Regions from separate parts of the Amycolatopsis sp. NPDC058340 genome, predicted to be linked through region 1. Evidence: riboswitches for the same ligand, from Rfam matches in the RefSeq annotation. Region 1 holds a riboswitch; each other region holds the start of a gene.

Region 1 (6,062 bases):
CCCGGCGACTCGGTCGCCGGGGCCCTTCGCCGTTCTCAGCGGCTTGTGCCGTGGGCGTCGACGACCTCCAGGACGGCACGCTCCAGCGCGTACTCCGGATTGGCCGCGACCCCCTTGACCTCGGCGTTCAGCCGGGCGACCACCCGCATCGCGGTGGCCAGACCGTCCTGCCCCCAGCCGCGGGCCTGCCCCTGGGCCTTGCGCACCTTCCACGGCGGCATCCCCAGCTCGCCCGCCATCTGATTCGGGTTCCCGCGACCGGCGCCGGAAACCCGCGCGATCGTGCGGACGGCGTCGGCGAGGGCGTCCGCGACCAGGACGTGCGGTACGCCCAGCTGCATCGCCCAGCGCAGCGACTCCAGCGCCGCCGCCTTGTCACCGGCCACGGCCTTCTCCGCGACGGCGAAACCGTTCACGTCCGCGCGGCCGCGGTGGTAGCGCCGGACCGCCTGCTCGTCGACCGCCCCGCCGGCGTCCGCGACGAGCTGGGTCGCAGCCGACGACAGCTCGCGCAGATCCGAGCCGACGGCGTCGATCAACGCGAGCACGGCCGCGCCGTCGATCTTCCCGCCGACCCGGCGGACCTCGTTGCGGACAAAGGATTCCCGCTCGGCGGCCTTGGTCAATTTCGGGCACTCGACGACCTCCGCACCGGCCTTCTTCAAGGCGGCGGGGAGCCCCTTCGCGGCCTTGCTCCGGCCGCCTCCGCTGTGCACGACGACGAGCACGATGCCATCGGCGGGCGCCTTGACGTAGGCCATCACCCCGTCGGCGAGCTCCTGCGAGATGTCGTGCGCGGACTCGAGGACGATCACCCTTCCCTCGGCGAACAGCGAGGGGCTGACCATTTCCGCGAGCGCCGGGACTGTGAGGTCCGACACCCGGATCCGGGTGAGATCCGCCGTCGGATCGGCCGCTTTGGCCGCGTCCGAAGCACTGCGGACCGCACGTTCGATCAGCAGCTCTTCCTCACCGAGAACCAGGACCAGCGGCGATGGGGCGGAAGCTTGCGTCGTCACGGTGACGATCCTGCCACTCCTCCTCTCGTGTGCTTTGCCCGGTGATGTGTTCCGGGCACGGTGGCCCCACCTGAGGCTCATGTCGTACGGTGTTGGCGAGGCGACGCGACCACTCGCGTGCCGACAATCGAATACCGCTCATCCAGAGGGGCAGAGGGAACGGCCCGATGAAGCCCCGGCAACCGGCGTCAGCCTGTCATCCCGCGATCGCGGGATAGCTGACGAACACGGTGCCAATTCCGGCCCGCCACGGCGGGGCAGATGAGGAAAGGAACCTCGCGATGACCGCAACCCTCGGCACGACCTCCACCACCAAGACCCCGGATCTCGGACCGGCCGTCGAACTGGTGTCGAAGGAAGAGGGACACCGGCAGCCGCTCGCCCCCGAATTCGTTTCCGCCGAGGACTTCTCGCCGCTGGAGGTCGCCTACGACTTCGGCCGTGTGCGCCGCGAGGACATCGAAGCCGGGCCGAAGAACATCTGGCGCTACAAGAAGCTCCTTCCCGTTCCGTCGAACGTCGAAGAAATCCCCAACACCGAACCCGGCGCCACCCGCCTCATCCAAGCCGACAGGCTCGCGAAAGCCTTGGGCGTCAAGAAGGTCTGGGTCAAGGACGACACCGGGAACCCCACCCACTCGTTCAAGGACCGCGTGGTCGCCGTCGCACTGGCCGCCGCACGCGAGTTCGGGTTCGACGTACTGGCCTGTCCGTCGACCGGCAACCTGGCCAACGCCGTCGCCGCCGCGGCGGCCCGCGCCGGCTGGCGGTCGGTCGTGCTGATCCCGAAGACCCTCGAGCGTGCCAAGATCCTCACCACCGCCGTGTACGACGGCGACCTGATCGCGGTCGACGGCAACTACGACGACGTGAACCGGCTCGCCACCCAGCTCGCCGCCGAGCAGGAGAGCTGGGCGTTCGTCAACGTGAACGTCCGGCCCTACTACTCGGAAGGCTCCAAGACGCTGGCCTTCGAGGTCGCCGAACAGCTCGGCTGGCGGCTTCCCTCCCAGATCGTGGTGCCGATCGCCTCCGGTTCCCAGCTCACCAAGGTGGACAAGGGTTTCCGTGAGTTCGGCCAGCTTGGCCTCGTCGACGAGACGCCGTACAAGGTGTTCGGCGCGCAGGCCACCGGCTGCTCCCCCGTCTCGGCGGCCTTCCGCGCCGGTCACGACGTCGTCCAGCCGGTCAAGCCGGACACGATCGCCCGGTCGCTGGCGATCGGGAACCCGGCCGACGGCCCCTACGTCCTCGACGTGGTCAACCGCACCGGCGGTGCGATCGAAGACGTCACCGACGAAGAGGTCGTCGAGGGCATCCGGCTGCTCGCCCGTACCGAGGGCATCTTCACCGAGACCGCGGGCGGGGTCACCGTCGCGACGGCCAAGAAGCTCATCGAGACCGGCAAGCTCAACCCGGACGAGGAGATCGTCCTGCTGATCACCGGTGACGGCCTCAAGACCCTTGACGCCGTCGAGGACAAGATCGGCCCGAAGGCCACCGTCAGCGCCTCGGCCGACGCGGTCCGCGAGGCTCTGGGTATCTAAGAGCTCGGGCATCTGAGTTCTCCGCGGCCCGCCTCAGGAACGAGGCGGGCCGCGGGGCTCACCCCGGCGTACCAGGGCGAGGCCTCGCGCGTCGGCGACCACCGCGGTGTCGCCGTCCGTGTCCGTCCTGGCGACCGACGCTCCGACGGCCACCAGATTGTCCAAAGTGGACTTGTTCGGATGGCCGTAGGTGTTTCCGGCACCGACGGTCACCAACGCCGCCCGCGGCGCGACGGCGTTGAGGAAATCCGGTGCCGTGTAACGACTTCCGTGGTGCGGGACCTTCAGGATCTCGGCGCGCAGATCGGCGCCCTCGGCCATCAGGTCGGCCTGTGCGGCGAGCTCTATGTCGCCTGTCAGCAATAGCCGGCCGGCCGGGGTGCCGGCGCGCAGGACGACCGAACCGTTGTTGATCACCGTGCCGTCCTGTTCCCGGACCGAGCGCCGGGTGACATAGCGCGGTCCCAGTACGTCGAGTGACAACGCCCGCCACTCCAGCCTTTGTCCGATCTCCAGCTCCAGCAAGGGAATCCCGCGGCGCGCCGTCTCGTCCGCGACCTGCTGCCAAGCCCAGGCCGGAGCCCGGCCCGGGCCGACGGCGACCGCTCCGACCGACCGGCCCTCGAAGACGGATCCGAGACCGCCGATGTGGTCGGCGTGCAGATGGCTCAGCACGATCAGCGGCACGCGATCCACGCCGAGCCTGCTCAGGCATTCGTCCACCGGTCCCGGTTCCGGACCGGTGTCGACCAGGACCGCCCTCCCCTGCTCACCCGTGGCGAGGACGACGGCATCGCCCTGTCCGACGTCACAGGCGACCGCATTCCACGCCGCTGGCGGCCATGCCGGTGCCAGCACCCGCACCGGTACGAAGACGATCAGCCCGGTGGCCAACGCGATCGCCAGCAGGATCCTGGCGTGCCGCAACCGGATGACGACGAGCAGCACGGCGAGCAGCCCTGCCGCCAAAAGCCCGCCCCACCAGCCACCCGGCCAGTCCACGACCGCTCCCGGCGCCCGGGCGCCGTGGCGGGCGACGGTGATGAGCCAGCTCGCCTCGGGTTCGGTCAGGCGGACCAGCAGCCTGCCCGCCGACGGCCACCAAGGCCCGACGGCGGTGGCGAGCACGCCGAACACGGTGGCAGGCGCGACCACCGGCGCGGCGAGCACGTTGGTCAGCACCGAGACGAGACTGACCGATCCCGCCATGCCCGCGATGACCGGGGCGGTCATCACGAACGCGGCCAGCGGGATGGCCAGCCCCTCGGCGTAGCCGGCCGGAACACCGCGTCCGACCAGCCACTCCGCCCACCTCGGTGCCAACAGTACGAGCCCGGCCGTGGCGAGTACCGAAAGCGCGAACCCGAAGTCGGCGGCCATCGCGGGATCGGCCACCACCAGTCCGGCCACCGCGAACGCCAGCGCGGGCAGCGCCGACCCCCGGCGCCCGAGTGCGAGCGCCAGCAGCCCGACCGCCCCCATCACCCCGGCGCGGAGCACGCTGGGCGCGGGCCCGGCGAGGACCACGAACCCGGCCAGCCCCACGGCGGCCGCGGTGGCGGAAGCCCGCGGCCCGACCCGGAGCACTCGCAGCAGGAGAAGGATCGAGCCGCAGACGATCGCCACGTTCCCACCGCTCACGGCCATCAGGTGGGACATGCCGGAGTCCGTGAACTCGTGCTCCACCCTCGGGGAGAGGGTGCTCGTGTCCCCCACGACCAGTCCGGGCACGAGACCGGCCTCCTCCTCCGGGAGGACGGTGCACAGCCCCCGGAGCCCGGTGCGCAGCGATTCCGCGGCTCGCTGCCACCAGGGCGCCGGTCCGACGGCCGACGGCGGGCCTCGCACCGAGAGGACCGCGACCGTCAGCTCGGCCCCCTTCGCCGGTGCGAGCCGCCCGGAGGCGGTGACCTGCTGCCCGGGCAGCAGGTCCGTCCACCCCTCGGCGGGAGCGAGCAGGAGGATCCGGCCGGCCGAATCCACCGCCCGCTCACCCGTCACGGCGGCGTCCACCGTCGCGGCGACGACCACCAGGCGGGTGCCTGCCCGGCGATCGGCGTATCCGGCGCCGCGGACCGGACGTGGCCGCTCGGTGACCACCACCCTCGTGGTGGCGTCGCTCCCCCGTGCGGCGGCGGCACGGAGGTCGTCGTGCTCGGCGGCCCGGATCCGCAGCGCCACCGGGCCGGCGGTGAGCACGCCGAGGACCGCCAGGGCACCCATGCCCGCCACCCACCGGGACGCCGTCCGGCGGGCACGGACACCGGCGGCGATCGCGAGCACCACGGCGGCCGCACCGCAGAGCATCGTGATCCACCAGCCGGCGAGAAGCCCGGAAAGAGTGCCGAGCCAGGCCGTCGCCGCGGCCGGTAACAGCCGCAGGTCCTGACCTCGCCACGACGCGGTGTCCACTTCGGACGGATCGGCGGACGGGTTCATCCGACGGACACCAATTCCCGGAGCTTGCGGTACTTGCTTTCGCCGATCCCTTCTACGTCACGGAGTTGCTCGACGGTGGTGAACCCGCCGTGCCCGGACCGCCAGTCGACGATGCGTTTCGCCATCACCTCGCCGACTCCGGGCAGCGTGTCGAGTTGCTCGGCCGTGGCCGTGTTCAGGTCGAGCTTTCCCGCCGGTGCCGCCGTTCCGGCCGCGGCCGGGACGGGGACGCCGACGGCCACCTGCTCACCGTCGGTGAGCCGCCGGGCCAGATTCACTCCGGTCAGATCCGTTCCGGGCTGTGCCCCACCGGCCGCCGTGAGGGCATCGGCGACCCGTGCGCCCGGAGGGATCGTGACCAGGCCGGGTCTGAGCACCCGGCCGACGACGCTGACCACCAGAGGCGCCTTCCCCGCCGCGGCGGGGACGTCTCCGGCGGCCTTCGCCGACGGCAGGGGCGGCACGGTCTCCGCCCCTGGCCGGTGTCCGAACAAGGCGATCGCTCCGGCCACGATCACGGCCACCGCGATCAGCACGGCCACCACGGCGAACCACCGCCGGTTCACCGGAATCCCGTCCGCCGTGAACCGGGCGGGCACCCAGCGGCGTACGAGCCTGCCCGCGGGCGGGCCCTGGGTGGGCGGCGACAGCTGCGCGGCCAGCCACGCCAGCCTGGCGTTGACGGAGGGACCCGGTGACCGGGCGGTTTGGTCGAACACGTGAACGACGCTACGGAGCCGGGGCGGCGGGCGGCAGTGGTGAATGCCGAGGCTGTGGACAAGTGGGGTGTTGTGGACAACTCGGCCGCGACCGGGACCGGATCACCGTTTCCGTCGGGGCCGTATGGAACGCTGGCGGGTTTCCCTAACCCGCTCGCTGGATGACGACACCGAGCACACCGGGTCCGGTGTGGGCCCCGATGACAGCGCCGATCTCCGAGACCACGCACCCTTCCGGGCAGTCGATCGATTCCTCGAGCCGGTTGGCCAGCTCGACGGCGCGCTCGGGCGAAGCCAGGTGGTGGACGGCGATGTCGGCGAGCCCGCCATCGGCCGCT
Region 2 (6,062 bases), on a different contig from region 1:
GAGACCATCACGTCGACGTCGAAGTCGAACTCGGCCCGATCGACCATCGCCTTGACGTTCGAATACAGGTTTCCATAGGTGATCTGAACGGCTTTCGGGTCGGCCGTCGACCCGCTGGTCAGTTGCAGGAGCGCCGTGTCCGATTCGGCCGTCGGCACGGGCTCCGCCAGCGGCTCCGCCTCGAGCAGCTCGGTGATGACCTGGAAGGCGATGCCGTGCTCGGTGAGTACCGGCGCCAGCTGGTCGAACGGCTCGCCGAGCAGCACCAGGCCGGAACCGATCATCCGCAGCACGCGAACGGTGTCCTCGGCCCATTCCGCGAGATCCGTTCGCTGCGTCGGCTGGTGCAGCATCGTCACGCTGCCGCCGGCGAGCCAAACCGCCTGAACCGTCGGCGCGATCAGTGACGGCGCCGCCGCCAGGACCGCGACCGCTTTGCCGGGCTCGAGCCCGGCCGCCACTAGACCCCCGGCGACCCGCTTGGCCTGCTCGTGAATCTCGGCCCACGTCCGCCGAACCGGCTCCTTGGGCTCCCCGGTGACCATTCCCCGCTGCTGACCTCGCCCCGCCGCGGTGGCGACGAGCGTGTCCACGAACCGACTCATGCGCGTCACACTACTGTCCGCGCTGGAAGGCCCGCGCGCCGTCGAGTCAACTCATTCGATCGCTTCGGAGGTCTCGAGCCACTGAGCCTCGACCTCCTCTTTCTCCGTTTCGACGGCTTTCAGTTCGGTGTTCAGCTCGATGAGCTTCGTCGGATCGGTCGCCGCGGCGAGCAGCGCCGCATGCAGCTTCTCTTCCTTCGCGTGCAGCTGGTCGAGCTTGCGTTCGAGACGGGACAGCTCCTTTTGCGCCGCGCGTTGCTCCGCGGCGTTCTTCTTGGGGGCGGAGGCCTGCGCGTTGCCCGCCTTCCGGTCACTGCCGGCCTTCTCGAGGCTCTTGGCGCGCCGGTCCAGGTACTCCTCGATCCCGCCCGGCAAGTGAGTCACCTGCCCATCCCCGAACAGGGCCACGATCGTGTCGCAGACGCGTTCCACCAGGTACCGGTCGTGCGAGACGACGACGAGGCTGCCCGGCCAGGAATCCAGCAGGTCTTCGAGCTGCTGCAGGGTGTCGATGTCGAGATCGTTCGTCGGCTCGTCGAGCAACAGCACGTTGGGCTCGGCCATCAGGAGCCGGCACAGCTGCAGACGGCGCCGTTCGCCACCGGAAAGGTCTTCGACCGGCGTCCACTGCCTCGCCGCGGGGAACCCCAGCTTTTCGGCGAGCTGCGAAGCGGTGAGCTCCTGCTTGCCGAACACGACCCGCCCGGACACCTCTTCGATCGCCTGCAGCACGCGCAGGTCACCCGGCAGGTCGTCGAGCTCCTGCCGCAGGTGCGCGAGGCTGACCGTCTTGCCCTGGACCCGACAGCCCGTCTCGGGCTCCTTGTCGCCACCGAGCAGCTTGAGGAGCGTCGTTTTGCCCGACCCGTTGACGCCGACCAGACCGACCCGATCGCCGGGCCCGATCCGCCAAGTGACGTGATCGAGCAGGGTGCGGTCGCCGACGGTCAACGTGGCGTCCTCGATCTCCAGCACGGTCTTCCCCAGCCGCCGGCGCGCGAACGCCTGCAGCTCGACCGAATCGCGCGGCTCCGGCACATCGGAGATCAACGCCTCCGCCGCCTCCACGCGGTAGCGGGGCTTCGAGGTCCTGGCCTGCGGGCCTCGGCGCAGCCACGCGAGCTCCTTACGCGCCAGGTTCTGCCGCTTTTCCTCGGCCGTCGCAGCCAGCCTCGCCCGTTCGGCCCGCGCGAAGATCCAGTCCGCGTACCCACCTTCGTACTGCTCGACGCGACCGTTGGTGACCTCCCAGGTCAGGCTCGCGACCGTGTCGAGGAACCACCGGTCGTGGGTGACGACCACGACCGCGATCTTGCGGTTCAGCAGGTGATCCGCGAGCCAGCGCACGCCTTCGACATCCAGGTGGTTGGTCGGCTCGTCGAGGACCACGAGGTCCAGCTCACCGGTGAGAGCGGCCGCCAGCGCCACCCGCCGGCGCTCGCCACCCGACAGGTTCGCCGTTTCCTTCTCGACACCGAGAGCGGTGATCCCCAGGCCGTCCATAATGGACCGGACTCGCGCGTCAGCGGCCCACTCGTGCTCCGCGCCGTAGCGCTCCAGCACGACGTCTCCGACCGTGCTGCCGGCGGGGAGTTCGGTCCGCTGGGTGACCACGGCCATCCGCAAGCCGCGGACCTGACTGACCCGTCCCGCATCCGGCTCACTGATCCCCGCGAGCACCTCCAGCAGCGTCGTCTTCCCACCCCCGTTGAGACCGACGACACCGATACGCTGCCCCTCCGCCACACCGAGCGAAACACCGTCGAGCAGCGGGCGCACCCCGAAGGACTTGCTCACCGACTCCAGGTTGACCAAGTTGGCCATGCCTCAGCCGATCCTTTCCAAAAAGCTTGCACCACAACGAATTAGTCGATGTCCATTTCGGACACCCTCACGCGTGCACCCGCGGCGGTGACGGCCGCGGCGCGTCGTCGCCGCCGACCAGCCGGGCTCCGGGCACCGGCCCGTGCGCGACGCGCACCGTGCGGCAGACACCCGCGCCGGACAGCTCCGCGGCGACCTCGACGGCCGACTGGGCATCCGCGCACAGAAAGGCACAGGTCGGTCCGGATCCGGAGACGGTACCGGCGAGCGCACCCGCGTTGACCCCCGCCCGCAATGTGCGACGCAGCCCCGGCCGCAACGAAACGGCGGCCGCCTGCAGATCGTTGCCGAGAAGCAGCGCCAGCTGCCTCGGGTCGCCGGACGCCAGCGCCTCCACCACCGGAGTGTGCGAACCGATCCGCGGCGGGCTGCCCTCTTCACGCAACTTGTCCAGCTCGCCGAACACCCTCGGAGTCGAAAGACCACGCTGGTCGAAGGCCAGGACCCAATGGAAGGTGTGCCGCGACAAGACCGGCACCAGCTGCTCGCCTCGGCCGGTACCCAACGCCGTCCCGCCGTAGAGCGCGAACGGCACGTCACTGCCGAGCTTCGCGGCGATACCCGCCAGTTCGTCTCGGGAGATGTCGAGCTTCCACAGCGACGCGAGTCCCACCAGGGTCGCTGCCGCGTCGGCGCTGCCGCCGGCCATCCCACCCGCCACCGGGATGCCTTTGCGCAGTACCACCCTGACCTTGGACTCGCCGTCCGCCTTGCCGACGTGGGCCGCCAGCGCCTGCGCCGCCTTCCAGGCGAGGTTGTTGGCCCCTGTCGGTACGGAGCCTTCGCCTTCGCCGTAGACCTCGACGCCGGGGTCCTCGGTGACCGCGACGGTCACCTCGTCGGTCAAGGAAAGCGCCTGGAACACGGTCACCAGTTCGTGGTAGCCGTCCGGGCGTACGTCACCGACCGACAGGTGCAGGTTGACCTTGGCGGGAACCCTGACGGTTACTGGGGGCGGTACGACGGCGAGCACCCGTCAAGCCTACGTGGCCGCTCCGCTTGCGCTGTCACCAGGAGAAAAGAGAACAGGACGAGTCGGACACGAACGGGCCGCCCCGGACTGATTTCGTCCGGAGCGGCCCGTTCGTGAAGGAATCAGGCAGCGACGCCCTGCGGCCCGCGGACCGGGTGGGTCACGTGGCCGCCCCGTTCGGCGATCCAGGCGAGCGCGGCGTCCGCACGCTCACCGCGCACGCCGAGGCGGAACCGGCCGACCGGCGTGTCGCCGATCCGGGTCAGACCGCCCCCGATGGTGGCGAGTTCCACGTCGAAGCGACCGGCGGCTTCAGGGAGCAGCGCACCGACCGAAGCGAAGCCGACGAGCACGACGTCCACCGCGCGGTCGTACTTCGAGGCCTGCGCCCGCCCGGTCTCGATCGCGGGAAGCAGCGCCTGCGCGGTCCGGCTGTTCGGGTCGGAGACCAGGTCGAGCACGGTTCCGCGTTCGATGATCGCGCCTGCCTCCAGAACCGCGACGTCGTCGCAGACACGGCGAACCACGCCGGCGTCGGGAGTGGTGAGCAGCACGGTGACGCCGAGCTCGGCACGTGCCCGGTCGAGCACGGTCAGGACCGCGCCGGACTCCTCGGCCCGCACACCCGCGGTCGGGTCGTCGGCCAAGAGCACGGACGGCGCGGCGGCCAGCGCCTTGGCGATGGCAACCCGGCGGAGCTGCCCTTCGGTCAGGTCGCCCGGCCGCTGCGCCGCCCGGGGGGTGAGCCCGACCAGGTCGAGCAGATTGCCGACCCGGTTGCGACGCTGCGGCCCGTCGAGACCGAGCTGTTCGAGCGGCGAAGCGATGTTGCCGGCGATGGTGCGCTCGGCGAGCAATTCCGGTTTGGTGCTCACGACACCGACCTGCCGCCGGATTTCGCGCAGACGGCGTCCGTCGAGGGTCCCCGTGTTGAGGCCGTCGAGGCGGACGACGCCGCGGTCGGGGCGCTCCTGAAGACCGATGCAACGGGCGAGGGTCGACTTGCCGGAGCCGGCCGGGCCGACGACCCCGAACAACGAGCCCGCTTGGATGTCCACGCTCACATCGCGCAGTGCGACGACGGGATTTCCGTTGAGGGGAAAGGATTTGGACAGGTTTTCGACAGTGATCACGAGAGGCTCCATGCGAATGGGGCGCCGCATCTTTCGAGCGCGCCGACCGTCACCGAGTGACCGTCCGCAAACGGACGGGTTTCAGAGGTAAGGGAGAAGGACTCAGGCAGTAACGGTGGAGCGTCGACACGCACTTACCGTGCGGCGACCTTCATCGACGACACGTCGCCTGGTCAGCAGGAGCGGGTGGGTGACCCTGTTCATTAGGCACAGCCTCCATCGGTCCTGGCTGTAGCACCTGCCCTGTGGAGGGTGGTTGCTGCGACTTCGGCGAGCCAGGTCTCTCAGTCGCTCGGGATGGCTCACTGAGTAAAACCGATCCCACTGGATGAAAGCAAGCGCGTAGGCGCAGATCACACGTCTGGTCGCGTCCATTATACAGGATCTGCTGTCCATATATTGGAACAATGACAGGTGGCTCCGACGTGCGGCAGCCGCGCCACCTGCTAAGACAACGCCGGCTCAGACAGATCGAGGAGAAGACTTACGCACTCGTGCTGACCTGGCCCGGCCGACGTCCGCGCGGCGCCGGTCACACCTGGGGCAAGTGGTCAACCTGCGGCCGCCGCGATCCGCGCGAACTGGTGAACATCCAACTGCTCACCGCGGGTCTTGGGATCGATACCCGCCTTCTCGAGCAGCTCCCCCGCGCGTTCGGCGGAACCGGCCCACGACGCCAGCGCGGCACGCAAAGTCTTCCGCCGCTGGGAGAAGGCGGCGTCGACCACCGCGAACAATCGTTCCCGGTCCACGGACGACACCACGTCACCCCGTTCGAAAGCGACCAGCGCGGAATCCACGTTCGGAACGGGCCAGAACACCGCGCGAGGCACCGCGGCGACCTTGCGCGCTTTTCCGTACCACGCGAGCTTGACGCTCGGCACGCCGTAAGTCCGGCTCCCGGGCCCGGCCGCCATCCGGTCCGCGACCTCGGTCTGGACCATAACGAGACCGCTGGTCAGCGACGGCAGCTCGGCAAGCAGGTGAAGCACGACCGGAACCGCGACGTTGTACGGCAGGTTCGCGACGAGCGCCGTCGGACGCGCGGGCAGGTCGTCCGTCGTGATCCGCAAGGCGTCCGCGCCGACGACCGTAAGGCGTTCGGCCCCGCCCCGTTCGGCCGCGGTGTCCGGCAGTCGCCCCGCCAGCACGGGATCGATTTCGACCGCGACGACCTCGGCGCCGGTCGCGAGCAGGCCGAGGGTCAACGAGCCGAGGCCCGGCCCGACCTCCAGCACGACGTCGCCTTCGCCGACCCTCGAAAGGTCGACGATGCGCCGCACCGTGTTGGGATCGTGCACGAAATTCTGGCCGAGCTTCTTGGTCGGACGTACGTCCAGCTCGGCCGCCAGCGCCCTGATCTCCGCAGGACCGAGCAGTTCAGTCACCCGACGATCGTAACCAGCCCGGGTAGGCCACGATTGGCCGGTGGACGACGTCGTACTCGAAGGCGAGAAAGTCCGGCTG
Region 3 (6,062 bases), on a different contig from region 1:
GGTGATTCTCGCGGCCCCGACGGCGACAGCGGCCGGCGCCTTTCCCTCGTTCGGGCTGCCCTTCGACACGGGCCAATCGGTCTACTCGGCGGGGATCCACTCCGACAACGGGAACTCCGGCGTGAAGAACGCCATCGACTTCAGCCCCGGTGACAAGACCGTCCGCGCCCCGCTGGCGGGCACCGTCCGGATCCAGCACTGCTCCGGCGGCGATTGGGTGACCGTCGACCACGACGGCGGCTGGCGCACCGGGTACTACCACATGGAGAACATTTCGGTCACCGACGGCCAGAAGGTCGCCCCGGGCGACACCCTCGGCCGGACCGGCAACGCGCTGCCCTGCGGTGGCAGCAGCACCGGCGCCCACGTGCACTTCACCCTGTGGACCCTGCCCGCGGCCGCCGCGCAGGGCGGCGACTCGCGTGACTTCGGGGTCGGCGCGGGCAATTGGAACGGCCTGTCCTACGACGAGGTCTCGACCAAGGTCGCCGAGGCCTACGGCGAAGCGGTCGACGGCAAGACCTTCGGCGGCTGGCGGTTCACCGCCGGCACCGATCAGTACTCCGGCACCGCGACCGAGGTCTCCTCCCGCGCGACCGTCCCGCTGCCCGGCCGATTCCGGGTCTGACCTGCCGTTGCCCGGCGCGGCGCGGCGCCGGGCAACGGTACTTCCCGCGCACGGGACACGTGAGCGGCGTCTCAAGATGCGGACGAGGGCTGGCTCGATCGCCCGCCCATCCGCTAACTTCGTCCGTAGGTCACGAGTGTCAGCGTCAAGCCCCGGCTAGCTGACCGGCAACCCTCCTTCCGCGGTGGGGTGCCCCGGGTGAGGACCTGGCTCGTCGCGAGGTGCGACGGGCAAGCGCGGGATCCTCGCCGGGTCCCCTGGCCCGGAGGATGACGATGACCCTCGCTCTCGAACGCACCAGCACCCCCGCCGAAACCGTTGCCACCCGCGAAATCCCGGCTGTCGCGTGCGCCGATCTGCGGGTTCCGCTGGTCACCGGCGGCGACATCGGCTACGCCAATCTGGATCACGCGGCGAGCGCCCCCTGTCTGGACAAGGTGCGTTCCGCGGTCGACGAGTTCCTGCCCTGGTACGCCAGCGTGCACCGCGGCGCCGGGTTCGCTTCGCAGGTTTCGACCAAGCTTTACGAGCGCACGCGCGGAATCCTGCGTGACTTCGTCGACGCGCGGTCGACCGACACCGTCGTGTTCACCCGCAACACCACCGATTCCTTCAACCTTCTCGCCCGCAGCCTGCCGAAGCACACGTCGGTCGTCGTGTTCGACACCGAGCACCACGCCGCGCTGCTGCCGTGGAAGGGTCCGAACGTCCGCCGCGTCGAGACGCCGCGCACCCGCCTCGCCGCGGTGTCCGCTGTGGACGAAGCGCTCGCGGACTGCCCGCAGGGCCCGCGGCTGGTGGTGCTCACCGGCGCGTCCAACGTGACCGGGGAACTGTTGCCGGTCAAGGAGATCGCGGCCGTCGCGCGGCGGCACGGCGCCCGGATCGCGCTCGACGCGGCACAGCTCGCGCCGCATCGGAAGATCTCATTGCGCGAGCTGGACGTCGACTACGTCGCGCTGTCGGGGCACAAGCTGTACGCGCCTTTCGGTGCCGGAGCGCTGATCGGTCGCGCCGACTGGCTGCGCGCGGCCCAGCCTTACCTCGCCGGCGGCGGCGCGACGAAACTCGTCACCCGTGACTCCGAAAACCTCGGTGTGGTCTGGAATTCCGGTGCCGAGCGGCACGAAGCCGGTTCGCCCAACACCGTCGGCGTCTACGCGCTCGGTGTCGCCTGCGAGACGCTGGCCGCGAACTGGGACGGGATCGTCGCCCACGAGGAGGACCTGCTGGCGCGCCTGCGCCGCGGCCTCGCCGCCATCCCCGGCTTCGCCGAACTGCGGTTGTTCGACGCGCCTGTCGACCGCGTCGGCACGCTCAGCTTCGTCGTCGACGGCTTCGACCCCGGCTGGCTGGCCGCGGTCCTTTCGGCGGAGTACGGCATCGGCGTGCGGGACGGCGCGTTCTGCGCGCACGTGGCGACCAAACGGCTGATCGCCGTCGCCGGTTCGACGGGGCAGCAGGCCGTGCGCGTCAGCCTCGGCCTCGGCAGCACCACCGAGCATGTGGACCGGATCGTCCTGGCGCTGCGCCAGATCGTCGCCCGCGGCGCGCGCTGGCAGTACGAGAAGCCGGAAGGCCGCTGGGTGCCGGAAAACGATCCGCGCGAACTGCCACCGTTCTGCGCCTGACCCACTACCCTCGCCCCGTATGGGGAACGAGCGACCGCGTTACTGGTTTCCGCTGGCGCTGCTGGGATTCGCCCAGCTGGCGGTGGTGGCCCTGTCCGTCGGCACGCGCCGGTCCGAGGGGTGGGTCGCCTATGTGCCCAACGGGGGCGGCGGCGTGTTCGGCTCCGTCCGGGGTGCGGGGGAACCCCTGACAGCGGTTTCGGTGGTCGGCATGAGCAGGATGGACAACTGGCTGTTCGCCGTCTTCGTGGTCTATCTCGGCACGGTGCTGTTCTACGCCCTTCGAGCGAAGAGCATGCGCTGGTGGAAGGTCGCCGGGATCGCGCTCGGCGGACTGATCGCCATCGCGCTGGCCGACCTGGTCGGCTACTGGGAACTCGGCCTCGACGGCGACACCCGGAGCGCGCTCCTGCTGACGCTGGGCCTGGTGCTGCTGGCCTGGCTCGAACGCAGCGTGCTGGTGCTGGTCGTGGCGGTGGCGTTCGTGCTCTGCGCGGTCGTGCCCGCGCAGGGACAGCTCGCGCTGGTGCTGTCGTCGCTGGTCGTGCTCGCCGGGGCGTTCGCGGCCCTGCTGAACAGGCCGAAGGGGAGGCCCGAACACGCCCAGTGGACAATGGGGGAGTGAGCACAGAGCCCGAAACCGCGCCACCGTCGCCGCCGCTGCCCAAGAAGCGCGTCGCCGTGGTGTTCGTCGTCGCCGCGGTGCTGTGGGGGATCGACCTCCTCACCAAGCAGATCGCCGTGTCCACGCTGGAGGGCAGGCAGCCGGTCGAGTTCCTCGGCGGGCTCGTGTACTTCCAGCTGGTGCGCAACCCCGGTGCCGCCTTCTCGATGGCGACCGGGCTGACCTGGGTGCTCGCGCTGGTCGCGATCGCCGTCGTGATCGCCATCGTCTGGCTGTCGCGGCGGCTTCGCTCGGTCGGCTGGGCGATCGGCCTCGGCCTGGTGCTGGCCGGCGCGCTCGGCAACCTGACCGACCGGATCTTCCGCGCCCCCGGACCGCTGCAGGGGCACGTGGTCGACATGATCTCCGCCTTCGCGCCGAACGGGCAGGGCTGGGCGATCTTCAACGTCGCCGACTCCGCGATCTGCGTCGGCGGCGTGCTCATCGTGATCCTTTCCTTGCTGGGCAAGGACTACGACGGAACATCCACAAAGGACAAGAAGAAGGCGGCGACCGAATGAGCGCGCGCATGCTGCCCGTCCCCGACGGGCTCGACGGAATGCGCGTCGACGCGGGGCTGGCGAAACTGCTGGGGCTTTCCCGCACCGTGGTGGCGGAACTGGCCGAATCCGGCGAGGTCCTCCTCGACGGCAGGCCCGCCGGGAAGTCGGACCGGCTGACCGCGGGCGGACTGCTCGAAGTGACGCTGCCCGATCCGGCCTCGGCCGTCGAGGTCGTCGCGGAGCCCGTCGAGGGCATGAAGATCCTGCATGACGACGACGACATCGTGGTGATCTCGAAACCGGTCGGTGTCGCCGTGCACCCGAGCCCGGGCTGGACCGGGCCGACCGTCGTCGGCGGGCTCGCCGCCGCCGGGCTGCGCATCGCGACCTCGGGCGCGGCCGAACGCCAGGGCGTCGTGCACCGGCTGGACGCGGGCACCACCGGCGTGATGGTCGTGGCGAAGAGCGAGCACGCGTACACCGTGCTGAAGCGGGCGTTCAAGGAACGCACCGTCGACAAGGGCTACCACGCCATCGTCCAGGGCCACCCCGACCCGACGCGCGGCACCATCGACGCGCCGATCGACCGGCACCCCCGGCACGACTACAAATTCGCCGTCGTCCAGGGCGGGCGGCCCAGCGTCACGCACTACGAGGTCGTCGAGGCGTTCCGCGCGGCGTCGCTGGCGCAGATCAAGCTGGAGACCGGCCGCACGCACCAGATCCGTGTGCATTTCTCGGCGCTCAAGCACCCGTGCGTCGGTGACCTGACCTACGGCGCCGACCCGGTGCTGGCGCGCAAGCTCGGGCTTTCGCGGCAGTGGCTGCACGCGAAGACGCTCGGCTTCGCCCATCCGTCCGACGGGCGCTGGGTCGAGTTCGAGTCGGAGTACCCGGACGACCTGGCGAACGCGCTGCGGATCCTGCAGGACGAGAACTAGGCGCTGCCCGCATTTAGTCCTCTAAATGCGGAAGGGCGCGTCAGTCCTCGATCGACCATGTCAGCGTGCGCTCGTCCGGCTCCGGCCGCGGCGACCAGCGCACGGCGACCACGCGGGTGGCGTCCGGCAGCACGTAGACGGTGTGCCCGCCCAGGGTCTCGCCGGGCCGGACGCCGATCTTGTGCGGCGGCCGCGAGGTCAGCGAGACCGGCGCCTTCGCGATCGGTTTGCCGTCCGCGGTGAGCAGTTCGAGGTAATTGTCCGGAAGCGACACGAACGGGATGTTCCCGCGGTTGGTGATCTCGGTGTGCACCACGACCGAGCGTTCCCCGGCCTCCAGCGAGTAGCCCGCCGCGCTGAACAGGTAGTCCGCCGGGTCCTGGACCTCGAGCAGCTGGACGGTGAGCTGCTCGCCCTCCAGGCCCTGGGTCTCCATCACGTCGCCGGTCCGGCCCTTCTTGCCCTCCGGGGCGGCCTGCGGCGTGACCTGCTGTTCGTCGCCGCGTGCCCACGACGCGGTCTGGGGGACACCCCAGGTGCTCATCACCGGGTCGGCGGGCGCCATCGGCGGCGGGGCGAACTGCTGCTGCGGCGGGGCGGGCGGACGCGGCGGTGGCTGGGGCGGCGCCATCGGCTGGCGCACCGGAGCCGACGGCGGGCCGGGGTAGCGGCCCGAAGGCGTGCCGTGCACGTTGTACGCGCCCGAAGGGGTCCCTTGGACGTTGTACGGCCCCGAGGGCGTGCCCTGGATGTTGTGCGGCCCGGAATGCCCCGGGGGACGCTGGGGCTGCTGAGGTTGCGGAGGCTGCTGGGCCCAGGAGGGCGGCGCGCCGGCGATGGCGGAGCGTAGCCCGTTCGGGTCGCTCTCCACGCCCACGAGCAGGGGCAACCCGCTGCCCGAGAGGGCGACCAGGCGGTACGCGACCTCGCGCGGATCCATCCCGACCTTCGCCGCGAGTTCGTGTACGGCCGCCTTGCCCAGGTCCGCGAGGGCGGCGAGCAGGCGGATGTCCACGGGATCGGTCACGGCCACGTCCGGGAACGCTACCGTCTCGCCTTCGGCGCCGTGGGGAGAGGCCGCCCGAGCGCGGCAAAACCCGGCTTCGGTAGTACTCGCTCTCCGTTAGGGTCGGGGATACCGCTTCCACCGATCACTGGGGAAAGAAACATGAGCGAAGTCTCCGCCCTCGCCGACGAGTTCGTCGAAGCCCTCTTCGACGCCGAGCCGGTCACGCCCGCTTTGCAGGGCTTCCGTCCGGAATCGACCGGGCTCACCGATCTCAGCGAGGCCGCCGGAGACGCTTTCCGCGCACGGCTCGCCGGGTTCGCGGAGCGGGCCGAGGCGCTGGCCACCGACGGGTTGAGCGCGGAGGAGAAGACCACCCGTGCCGTCCTGATCGCGATGGCGCGGGCGAGGATCGCCCTGCTGGACTCGCGGTTCGTCGAGTTCACCATCAGCGACCTGTTCATCTCGCCCGCCGCCGAGGTGCTCACCGTGCTGCCGATGATGTCGGTCGGGACGGGCGCGCAGGCGGAGGCGCATCTCGGGCGGATCGCCGCGATCCCGGAGTACCTGCGGCAGGCCGCGCAGCGGCACCGCGACGGCGTCGCCCGCGGCCTGGTCCCGGTCGCCTACCTGGTCGACGCCGCCGTCGCGTACCTCGACCGCCACCTCGCCGAGCCCTCGGCCGATCC

Evidence for each region. A riboswitch is a leader RNA that binds a small molecule or an ion and turns the genes downstream of it on or off. The one in region 1 is predicted to bind S-adenosylmethionine.
Region 2: linked by a shared signal. The riboswitch ahead of ACFWIW_RS09165 (methionine ABC transporter ATP-binding protein) and the one ahead of thrC (threonine synthase) in region 1 are both predicted to bind S-adenosylmethionine.
Region 3: linked by a shared signal. The riboswitch ahead of ACFWIW_RS14545 (aminotransferase class V-fold PLP-dependent enzyme) and the one ahead of thrC (threonine synthase) in region 1 are both predicted to bind S-adenosylmethionine.

The regions. Positions count from the first base shown of each region.
Region 1 covers NZ_JBHXIB010000026.1:53,056-59,117, forward strand. Annotated here, with positions in the region: gene holA (DNA polymerase III subunit delta) at 36-1,019, opposite strand; SAM riboswitch class I at 1,155-1,287, shown strand; gene thrC (threonine synthase) at 1,301-2,566, shown strand; gene ACFWIW_RS25855 (ComEC/Rec2 family competence protein) at 2,600-5,005, opposite strand; gene ACFWIW_RS25860 (helix-hairpin-helix domain-containing protein) at 5,002-5,724, opposite strand; gene ACFWIW_RS25865 (DegV family protein) at 5,870-6,062, opposite strand, start outside.
Region 2 covers NZ_JBHXIB010000005.1:192,099-198,160, reverse strand. Annotated here, with positions in the region: gene ACFWIW_RS09180 (fatty acyl-AMP ligase) at 1-605, opposite strand, end outside; gene ACFWIW_RS09175 (ATP-binding cassette domain-containing protein) at 657-2,429, opposite strand; gene ACFWIW_RS09170 (4-(cytidine 5'-diphospho)-2-C-methyl-D-erythritol kinase) at 2,497-3,462, opposite strand; gene ACFWIW_RS09165 (methionine ABC transporter ATP-binding protein) at 3,585-4,595, opposite strand; SAM riboswitch class I at 4,809-4,899, opposite strand; gene rsmA (16S rRNA (adenine(1518)-N(6)/adenine(1519)-N(6))-dimethyltransferase RsmA) at 5,147-5,983, opposite strand; gene ACFWIW_RS09155 (GNAT family N-acetyltransferase) at 6,024-6,062, shown strand, end outside.
Region 3 covers NZ_JBHXIB010000009.1:115,939-122,000, reverse strand. Annotated here, with positions in the region: gene ACFWIW_RS14550 (M23 family metallopeptidase) at 1-628, shown strand, start outside; SAM riboswitch class IV at 757-871, shown strand; gene ACFWIW_RS14545 (aminotransferase class V-fold PLP-dependent enzyme) at 904-2,259, shown strand; gene ACFWIW_RS14540 (hypothetical protein) at 2,279-2,884, shown strand; gene lspA (signal peptidase II) at 2,881-3,444, shown strand; gene ACFWIW_RS14530 (RluA family pseudouridine synthase) at 3,441-4,367, shown strand; gene ACFWIW_RS14525 (AsnC family protein) at 4,408-5,400, opposite strand; gene ACFWIW_RS14520 (DUF885 domain-containing protein) at 5,536-6,062, shown strand, end outside.